3 linked regions of the Blastochloris viridis genome follow. The protein of the gene in region 3 interacts with the protein of the main gene of each other region in a pairwise test. Links are inferred from orthologs where the notes say so. Each region holds a gene or a part of one and is shown on either strand. Other genes may lie near its edges.

Region 1 (2,917 bases), 970 kb from region 3 along the record:
CGCCGAGGAAATGCGCAAGGTCGAAGCTGGTATCGAGCGCGACGACATCGTTGAGCGTGCGCTCCAGCGGCGAGCCCGGCTCGGCGACGCCCTCCCAGCGGTTGGCGGCCGGCGTCTCCTGGTCCGGGCGCTCGTTGTGGACCGCGCGGGTCGGCAGCCGAACCACATTTTCCCCGGGCTTGGGCCGCAGATCGGGTGCGGTGTCGATCGGGGGACGTTCGTGACCGGTGCGTTGACCCAGCACGCTACGCAACCGCAGGAAGATGAAGACGGCGAGTGCCAGGAAAATAATCGTATAAATGTCCAACACTGTCTCTGCCTCGTCGCCGGGGGCGTGATCTGTCGAGCCGGTCGCGACGGAGCATGCCGCGTCCTATCCACTCTCATCTATGTAGGGGCTGGCGGCATTCCAGATACCGCGCGACTCCAATCCGCCATTTGATATCCTAAACGATGCGCGGCGGAGCGCCAAACCCCGAAGGCGGCCGGCTTGCCGCTGGCGGTGCCGCCATGGTAGCGACCAACGCGACGGGCGGACGTTCCGTCGGATCGAACGGAGATCGTTATGACCACCACCGCGAACGGAGCCCCCGCCGAATCCAAGGCGCCCGGCTTGAACGTTCTGGCGCAGTTCATCAAGGATTTCTCGTTCGAGAATCCCAACGCACCGCAGTCGCTGGTGCCGCCGAGCCAAGCGCCGGCGATCAACATCCAGATCAACGTCAACGCACGGCCGCTGAGCGAAACCGACTACCAGGTCGACCTGGTGATCGAAGGCAAGGCCGAGCACGAGAACCTCGTGCTGTTTTCGTTCGAGCTGACCTATGGTGGCGTGTTCCGCGTCAACAATATCGCCGCGGAGAGCGTGCATCCGGTGGTGCTGATCGAGTGCCCGCGGCTATTGTTCCCGTTCGCGCGGCAGATCATTGCCGACGCCGTCCGTAACGGCGGCTTTCCGCCGCTGCTGCTGGAGCCGGTCGATTTCTCCGCGCTCTATCGTCAGCGCATCGCCGAGCTTCAGTCGGCGGCTCCGACCCCGCCGCTGGCGTGATCGGCCGGCAAGACCGGCCATCTCATCACCCTCGGCCGGCCTGATCGGCACAGGCGGATCCTGTCAGACGCGCAGGTTTTCGTCTGTGACCTCAATAATTTGAGGAAAATCTGCGATCGGCGCCAACGGCCGGTCGCCGCCAGTCTCACGCCTTTGGCGCGGCCGCGCCTGGCGCCACCATGGTGGTATCGGCGAGGTCGTCTTCATACAGCGTCCAGACCGCCGCCCCGCCCAGCGTGGCGATGAAGGCGTGGTGGGCTTCGACCTCGGCCGTCGTCAACCGCAGCGGCAACGGCGCCGGGCGGGTGCGCACGGTGCGGACCTCGGCGCGGAGCCGGGCGGCGCTGCGCACCTCCAGCCCCAGATGGGCCTGCCGCGCCTCGACCAGTTCGACATAGACCTCGGCCAGAAGCTCGGCGTCGAGCAGGGCGCCGTGCTTGACGCGGTTCGAGTTGTCGATGCCGAACCGGGTGCACAGTGCGTCGAGCGTATTGGAGCCGCCGGGAAACCTGCGCCGCGCCAGCATCACGGTGTCGACCACCCGCTCGCGGCCGATCAGCGGCCGGCCGAGCCGCCTGAGTTCGGCGTCGAGAAACCCCATGTCGAAGGCGGCGTTGTGCGCCACCAGATGGGAGTCGGCGATGAACTCCAGGAAGGCGTCGGCGACCTCGGCGAAGCGTGGCTTGTCCTTAAGGAAATCGGCGGTCAGGCCGTGGACGGCGACCGCGCCCTGGGGCACGTCGCGCTCGGGATTGACGTAACGGTGAAAGGTCCGGCCGGTCGGCCAGCGGTTTTCCAGCTCGACGCAGCCGATTTCGACCAGCCGATCGCCGGTCAGCGGATCGAGGCCGGTGGTCTCGGTGTCGAAGACGATTTCGCGCATCCAAGCCTGTCCCTTGGTCCAATCCGGGCGATCATCGCGCGATCCCGGAGCCGTTTTCCGCCAGAGCGACGTCGCGAGACGGTTTCTGGCGACCGGAACCCGATGTTCCGGCCGTCTTGGCGAGATGTGATCTCAGCGACGGCGGGCCATCATGTTCACCGTCCGCAGCAGCCCGAGGACCTCGGCGCGGGCGGCATCGACGCCGCGGCCGGTGTTGATCACGAAGTGCGCCCGCCGCCGTTTTTCCTCATCCGGCATCTGCTTGGCCAGGATGGCGGCAAGCTTGTCCTCCGTCATCCCCGGCCGGGCCAGCACTCGGGTCCGCTGCACAGATTTCGGCGCGCTGACCACCACCACCGCGTCGACCCGGGCCGCGCCGCCGGTCTCGAACAGTAGCGGGATGTCGAGCACCACCACCCGCCGCGCCGCCGCCCGCGCCGTGGCGAGAAAGGCGTCGGCATCGGCCCGTACCAAGGGGTGAACGATGGCCTCAAGATCGGCAATCGCCGCAGCGTCGCCCAGCACCCGCCGCGCCAGCGCATCACGATCGACCCCAGCCGCCGTGGTGGTGCCGGGAAACCGCGCCTCTACCGCCGCCACCGCGTTGGCGCGATAGAGCCGGTGGACGGCCGCGTCGGAATCATGGACCGGCACCCCGGCCTCAGCGAACATCTGCGCGGTCGCGGATTTGCCCATGCCGATCGAACCGGTGAGGCCAAGCACGATCATTGCGCCGGCTCCTGCGCCACCGCGGCGGTTTTGGCGAGGATGTCGGCGACGATCTCCGCCCGGAGTTCCGACGTCACCGTCGGCTCGACCCCGAACCAGCGGGTGAAGCCCGGCGCCGCCTGGTGCAGCAGCATGCCGAGCCCGTCGATCCCAACGTGGCCGCCGGCCCGTGCCGCGGCGAGCAGCCCGGTTTCCAACGGCACATAGACGATGTCGGCAACCGCGGCGGCGGGCGGCAGCGGCGCAAGATCGAC
Region 2 (2,898 bases), 2.3 Mb from region 3 along the record:
CGAAACGGGATTGATGAAGCCGGACCAGCCGGCGGCGCGACGGAACCGTCAGCGACAACAGGTCATGGGCATCATGGCACACCTCATTCGGCGCGGTCCCACGAACGCATGTCCGGGGCGCTTTAGCGTTTGGTGTCGCGGCGCAAGCTGCTGACTCAAATCACCGCGGCCCGCGGTTTCTGCAGCCGCGGACGGAATAAGCATCGGGCGCAAGCCGCAGAGCGTCAAGCGCGATCCGCGCTGAAACAATGGACTTTTGGCGGTGGCACCACAAATAGCGATCCCGTTCTCCGATCGCGCCAGGTGAGAAAAGAACGATGTCCGACAGGGCCGCGGTGGAGAATACTTCCCCCGAACGCTGGGCCGGTGCCGGCGGGCCCGGCCCCTCCGCGGCATCGTGCCGCGTCCCGCGATTCGGCTGCGGGCTGATCCGGCCGGGACCCTCAATCCGGCCGCCGAACAATCCCCCTGATCCAGGATCCGTCACCGAGGTGATTTCGAAAAGCCGAAGGGGCCAGCCGGAAACAGCTTGATCCGGCTTCGCGGAAGAACAACCCCGAAATCGCCCGAGATTTCGAAGGACTTTTCCCATCGCCGCGACAAATTGAAGATGTGTTTCCTGGGCGGTGATTGAAACGGCAGACCGTGCTCTCTAAAATTCGGTATCAAGGCTCGCGACATCACCCCCGCATTCCGCGATCGGGTGGACGCCACGGCTGCTGCGGCAAGGTCCAGAGAACATTCCATGGCAAATTCGATCTTCGGCGCCGCCGGCACGACCATCTTCGAGGCGATGTCGCGACTGGCAGCGGAAACCGGATCGATCAATCTCGGCCAGGGCTTTCCGGAAGGGCTGGAGCCGCGGGAGGTGATCGAGGCGGCGGCGCGAGCGATGCGCGAGGGCCCGCATCAATACCCCTCGATGATGGGAACCCCCGCTTTGCGCCAGGCGGTCGCCGCCAACGCCAAACGCAACCTCGGCCTCGACGTCGACTGGGAGCGCGAGGTGATGGTCACCTCCGGCGCCACCGAGGCCTTGGCAGACGCCTTCTTCGGCCTGCTCGACACCGGCGACGAGGTGATCGTGCTGGAGCCGGCCTATGATTCCTATGCGCCCATCGTGCGCCGGGCCGGCGCGGTGCCCGTGGCGGTGCGCCTGACCCCGCCCGATTGGAGCCTGTCGCTGGACCAGCTCAACGCCGCGGTAACGCCGCGCACCAGGGCCATCGTCATCAACACTCCGATGAACCCGATCGGCAAGGTGTTCTCCGCCGCCGAGTTGCGCAGCCTCGCCGATTTCGTGCTGGCGCATGACCTCGTCGTCATCGCCGACGAGGTCTACGAGCATCTGGTCTTCGACGGCCGCCGCCACCGCACCCTGTTCGCGATCCCGGAGATGCGCGAGCGCGTCGTGCGGATCGGCTCGGCCGGCAAGACCTTCTCGGTCACCGGCTGGAAGGTCGGCTACATCACCGCGGACGCCAAGCTGCTTGGCCCGATCGCGCGCGCCCACCAGTACATCACCTTCACCACGCCGCCGGCGCTGCAGGCCGCGGTTGCGTTCGGGCTCGCCCTGCCCGACAGCTATTTCGACGGGCTGCGCGCCGACCTCGGCCGCCGCCGCGACCTGCTGCTCGCCGGCCTTCGGGGCGCCGGATTCGAGGTCGGCGACGTTGCCGGCACCTATTTCGCCGTCGCCGCGGTCGGCGACCTCGACCCCGACCGGGATGACCTCGCCTTCTGTCGACGCTTGACCCATGAGGCCGGCGTGACCGCGGTGCCGATCTCCTCGTTCTACGGCGCCCGCGACGTGAAGAGTCACATCCGCTTCTGCTTCGCCAAGACCACCGACACGCTGGAGGAGGCGGTTCGCCGTCTCACAAGCTGGCGCGGCGGCGTGGCTCTCAAGGCCGCTTCCTGACCTGACGCGCCGGCTGGTTTCGGCGCCGATTTCGTTCCTACGCCCTCAATGGGCCTGATCGGACCTTGCGCCGCGCGGGAATCGTTCGCCTGCGCGAACGGCGCTGGCTGGATATTTGTGAGGACAATCATGACGGTGCATCGCGCACAGCCGGACCGCAACGGCGTGCTCGCTCTGATCGGAAACACGCCGGTGGTCGAGATTTTGAAGCTCGACACCGGGCCTTGCCGGTTGTTTGTCAAGCTGGAGAACCAGAACCCGGGCGGCTCGATCAAGGACCGCGTCGCGACCTCGATGATCGAGGCGGCCGAACGCGACGGCCGCCTGACGCCCGGCTCCACCATCATCGAGGCCACCGCCGGCAACACCGGCCTCGGCCTCGCTTTGGTGGCGGCGCAGAAGGGCTATCGGCTGATCCTGATCGTGCCGGACAAGATGGCCCGCGAGAAGGTGCTGCACTTGAAGGCGCTCGGCGCCGAGGTGCGCATCACCCGCTCCGACGTGCCCAAGGGCCACCCCGATTATTACCAGGACATCGCCGAACGCCTCGCCGCCGAAATTCCCGGCGCGTTCTACGCCAATCAGTTCGGCAATCCCGCCAATCCGCTGGCGCACGAAACCACCACCGGGCCGGAGCTGTGGGATCAGCTCGGCCACGACGTTGACGCGGTGGTGGCCGGGGTCGGCTCGGGCGGCACCATCACCGGGGTCGGGCGGTTTCTCAAGAAGGTCTCGCCCCAGACCGAGATGGTGCTGGCCGACCCCGAGGGCTCGGTGCTGGCGCACTACCTCGCCACCGGCGAGCTGATCGAAGCCGGCTCGTGGCGGGTGGAGGGCATCGGCGAGGACTTCGTGCCGCCGGTCTCCGACCTCGGCCTCGTCGGCCGCGCCTATACCATCACCGATGCCGAGAGCTTTTCGACCGCGCGCGACCTCCTGCTCCACGAGGGCATCCTCGCCGGCTCGTCCTCCGGCAC
Region 3 (4,072 bases):
TATTCTTCATTGAAATCAGGGACTCAAGGGAAAATTCGCGACTGACACCAACGGCGGGCTGCCGCCGCTGTTGGTGTACCGCGCCACGATGAAATCCTCGGCGCCTACCGTCCGTCGGCGCAACCCCACAAGGCGGATTCCTTCGGAGAGGCAGTATGACCCGGTCCCAAAACCTCCCGGACAACCGGGCCGGCGCCCTCCCTAGGCATCCTCCACCGTCATCACGCCGGGAATGGCCTTGATGGCACCCGCGATCTGCGGCGACACCTTGTAACGGCCGGGCAGCCTGACCTCGACCTCGGTGCGGCCGCCGTCGAGCACCAGCACCACGGCGACTTCGCCGTCGCCGCCCGCTTCGAGCCGCCGCGCCAGGCTGTCGAGCGGCCCGGCCTCGCGCATGAACACGTTGAGCCCCCTCTGGTGGCGAGCGGCGACCTCGTCGAGCGCTTCCACGCCCTGGATGCGGGCGCGGACGTCTTCGCCCTGCACCTCGGCGGAAACCTGCAGCACGACGCGGGCGCCCTCCTCCAGCAAGGCGCCGTATTGCTGCAGGCCCTCGGAGAAGATCACCGCCTCGAACGGCGCCGAGGGGTCCGACAGCGCCAAGATGCCCATCTTGTTGCCGGTCTTGGTGCGCTTCTCGGTGCGGCCGACCACGATGGCGGCGAGCCGGCCCGCGGTGGCGCCGTCCTCCTTCACCGCCTCGCAGAACTCGGTCCAGGCCTGCACCCGAAGCCGCTTCAAGGTGGCGGCGTAATCGTCGAGCGGGTGGCCGGACAGGAAGAAGCCGATGGCGTCGAACTCGCGCTTCAGCCGGTCCGACGGCAGCCAGTCGGGCACCAAAGGCACAGCGAGCGGCGCCGCCGCGGCGCCGCCGAACAGCTCGCTTTGGCCGGCGATGCGGTCGTCGAGCCGGCGCGCGGCGTGGGCGAGCACGACGTCGGCGGCGGCGACCGCGCGGGCGCGGCTGCGCTCCAGCCGGTCGCAGGCGCCGGCGGCGGCGAGACACTCGAACGTGCGCTTGTTCACCGCCTTGGGGTCGATGCGCTCGGCGAGGTCCTGAAGATCGCGGAACGGCGCGGCGGCGCGCGCCGCCACCAGCGAATCGACCGCCTGCCGCCCCACCCCCTTGATGGCCGCCAGCGCGTAGACGATCGAGCGGCCGTCGGGCTCGAACTCGGCGCCCGAGCGATTGAGGTCGGGCGGCACGATCTTGATGCCGAGGCGCTCGGCCTCGGCGCGGAATTCGGCGAGCTTGTCGGTGTTCGACATGTCGAGCGTCATCGACGCCGCCAGGAACTCGACCGGAAAGTTGGCCTTGAGATAGGCGGTCTGATAGGCGACCAGGGCGTAGGCGGCGGCGTGGCTCTTGTTGAAGCCGTAGTCGGCGAACTTGGCGAGCAAGTCGAAGATGGTCTCGGCCTGGGCCTTGTCGACGCCGCGCTCGGTGGCGCCGTCGACGAAGCGGGCGCGCTGCTTGTCCATCTCGGCGCGGATCTTCTTGCCCATGGCGCGGCGCAGCAGATCGGCTTCGCCGAGCGAGTAGCCCGCCAGGATCTGGGCGATCTGCATCACCTGTTCTTGGTAGATGATGACGCCGAAGGTCTCCTTCAGCACCGGCTCGATGCTGGGGTGGGGGTATTCGGGCTGCTCGCGGCCGTGCTTGCGCGCACAATAGGTCGGGATATTGGCCATCGGGCCCGGCCGGTAGAGCGCGACCAGCGCGATGATGTCCTCGAAGCGATCCGGCTCCATGTCGATCAGAGCCTTGCGCATGCCGGCACTTTCGAGCTGGAACACCCCGGCGGTCTCGCCGCGCGCCAGCGTCTCGTAGGTCTTCCTGTCGTCGAGCGGGATGTGCGTGAGGTCGATCTCGATGCCGCAACGGCGGATCAGCTTCACCGCGGTCTGCAGCGTGGTCAGGGTCTTGAGGCCGAGGAAGTCGAACTTCACCAGGCCGGCCGGCTCCACCCACTTCATGTTGAACTGGGTGACCGGCATGTCGGACTTGGGGTCGCGATAGAGCGGCACCAGTTCCATCAGCGGGCGGTCGCCGATCACGATGCCGGCGGCGTGGGTGGAGGCGTGGCGGTAAAGCCCTTCGAGCCTGAGCGCGATGTCGAGCAGCCGCTTGACGATCGGCTCGGCGTCGCGCGCCGCCTGCAGCTTGGGCTCCTCGGTGATGGCCTGCTGCAGCGTCACCGGCTTGGCCGGGTTCTGCGGCACCAGCTTGCAGAGCTTGTCGACCTGGCCGTAGGGCATCTGCAGCACGCGGCCGACGTCGCGCAGAACGCCGCGGGCGAGCAGCGTGCCGAAGGTGATGATCTGGGCAACCTGATCGCGGCCGTAGCGCTCCTGGACGTAGCGGATCACCTCGTCGCGGCGGTCCTGGCAGAAGTCGACGTCGAAGTCCGGCATCGACACGCGCTCAGGATTGAGGAAGCGCTCGAACAGCAGGCCGAACCGGATCGGGTCGAGATCGGTGATGGTGAGCGAATAGGCCACCAGCGATCCGGCGCCTGAACCGCGGCCCGGCCCGACCGGGATGCCCTGGTTCTTCGCCCACTTGATGAAGTCCGCCACGATCAGGAAGTAGCCTGGGAACTTCATGCGGGCGATGACGTCGAGCTCGAAGACGAGCCGCTGGCGGTAGTCGTCCTCGGTGAGCCCGGGCGCAAGGCCCTGCGTTTTCAGGCGGCGGTCGAGACCCTCCGCCGCCTGGCGCCGCAGTTCCGCCTCCTCGGCGGCGGAGGGGTCGGCGGCGGCGCCGTCGCCGGTGGTGAAGTGCGGCAGGATCGGCTTGCGGGTGCGCGGCCGCACCGCGCAGCGCCGGGCGATCTCGACACTCGCCGCCACCGCCTCGGGCAGGTCGGCAAACAGCGCGGCCATCTCTGCGCGGGTCTTGAAGCGATGCTCGGGCGTGAGCTGGCGGCGCTCGGCGTCAGCGATCAGCCGGCCTTCGGCAATGCAGATCAGGGCGTCGTGGGCCTCGTAGTCGTCGGCCTTGGCGAAGAACGGCTCGTTGGTGGCGACCAGCGGCAGGCCGAGGCGAAAGGCGAGGTCGAGCAGCGCCGGCTCGACCTCGCGCTCGCGGTCGGCGCCGTGGCGCTGCATCTCGACATAGAGCCGGTTGCCGAACAGATCGACCAGCGTTTCCAATCTATTGCCGGCAAGGTCGGGCTGGCCCTCCGCGGCGGCGCGGTCGATCGGGCCGTCGGGGCCGCCGGTGAGCACGATCAGCCCGGCGCTGTGATCGGCGAGCCGCGCCACCGGCACGTGCGGCTCCTCGCCGGAGGGGGCTTCGAGATAGGCGCGGGAGGTCAGCGCCATCAAGTTGCGATAGCCGTCCTCGCGTGCGGCGAGACAGACGATGCGCGACCGCCGCGCCGGCAGCCCGCCCTGCGGCCGGCCGCGCGAGGTGGCATCGGCGAATTCGACCGCCAGCGACAGGCCGACGATGGGCTGGATGCCGGCGCCGGCCATTTTTTCCGAGAATTCGAGCGCGCCGAACAGATTGCCGGTGTCGGTCAGCGCCAGCGCCGGCTGCTTGTCGGCCTTGGCGAGTTCGGCCAGCTTGGCGATCGACAGCGCGCCTTCGAGCAGCGAGAACGATGAATGCACATGCAGGTGCACGAAGCCGACGCCCGCCATCTCATCCTCCCGTTCGGTCTCCCAACGTGCGCGTCAAGGCCCCGCCGAGTCGACTCCACCACCGGGCGCCGTCCACAGGCTCGCGCCGTGCTGACCGCCGACGGCGCGGCTGAGGCACGCCGCGCGCGCCGATATCGCCGCCGCATAGCCGGCGCGGCCCGCGGCGGCAAACTTCAGAACCCGGCCTGGCCGAGCATCTGGGCCCAGACCAGGATGGTGGCGGCGAACAGGCTGAGCGAGGCAAGGGCAGCGGCTTCGCTGACGATTACGCGGATCATGGCGACCTCCGGAACAAATCCAGAACTCAACCTTGTTCATTTTTTGTTCCGGCGTCAACACAACTTTTGCGTGGGTCGTGCCTCAGTTTGAATTTGGCACCCGGCTGCACTTTGGTCGCGGCGGCGGATGCTCCACATCCGTT

Evidence for each region. The genes of interacting proteins can lie anywhere in the genome.
Region 1: the proteins of dnaE (region 3) and dnaQ interact in binary tests that used the Escherichia coli proteins (3 or more experiments, as listed by UniProt). The link is inferred for Blastochloris viridis from one-to-one orthologs.
Region 2: the proteins of dnaE (region 3) and BVIR_RS01800 interact in binary tests that used the Escherichia coli proteins (3 or more experiments, as listed by UniProt). The link is inferred for Blastochloris viridis from one-to-one orthologs.

The regions. Positions count from the first base shown.
Region 1 is NZ_CP012946.1:3,679,634-3,682,550, forward strand. What follows is about bases 66-2,914. They hold dnaQ (DNA polymerase III subunit epsilon), read right to left. Parts: upstream 1,935-2,914; coding sequence 1,197-1,934; downstream 66-1,196. Other genes in these bases: BVIR_RS15970 (Tim44/TimA family putative adaptor protein), read right to left, coding at 66-307; secB (protein-export chaperone SecB), read left to right, coding at 566-1,051; coaE (dephospho-CoA kinase), read right to left, coding at 2,067-2,663; BVIR_RS15990 (shikimate dehydrogenase), read right to left, coding at 2,660-2,914. Outside these bases: more of BVIR_RS15970, read right to left, coding at 1-65; more of BVIR_RS15990, read right to left, coding at 2,915-2,917. UniProt on the Escherichia coli protein: DNA polymerase III is a complex, multichain enzyme responsible for most of the replicative synthesis in bacteria. The epsilon subunit contain the editing function and is a proofreading 3'-5' exonuclease.
Region 2 is NZ_CP012946.1:391,795-394,692, reverse strand. What follows is about bases 4-2,833. They hold BVIR_RS01800 (aminotransferase), read left to right. Parts: upstream 4-745; coding sequence 746-1,921; downstream 1,922-2,833. Other genes in these bases: BVIR_RS01795 (pyridoxal-phosphate dependent enzyme), read left to right, coding at 2,051-2,833. In the rest of the region: more of BVIR_RS01795, read left to right, coding at 2,834-2,898. UniProt on the Escherichia coli protein: Shows aminotransferase activity with methionine and histidine as substrates, and to a lesser extent also with phenylalanine.
Region 3 is NZ_CP012946.1:2,711,695-2,715,766, forward strand. What follows is about bases 2-4,005. They hold dnaE (DNA polymerase III subunit alpha), read right to left. Parts: upstream 3,652-4,005; coding sequence 202-3,651; downstream 2-201. UniProt on the Escherichia coli protein: DNA polymerase III is a complex, multichain enzyme responsible for most of the replicative synthesis in bacteria. This DNA polymerase also exhibits 3' to 5' exonuclease activity. The alpha chain is the DNA polymerase catalytic subunit.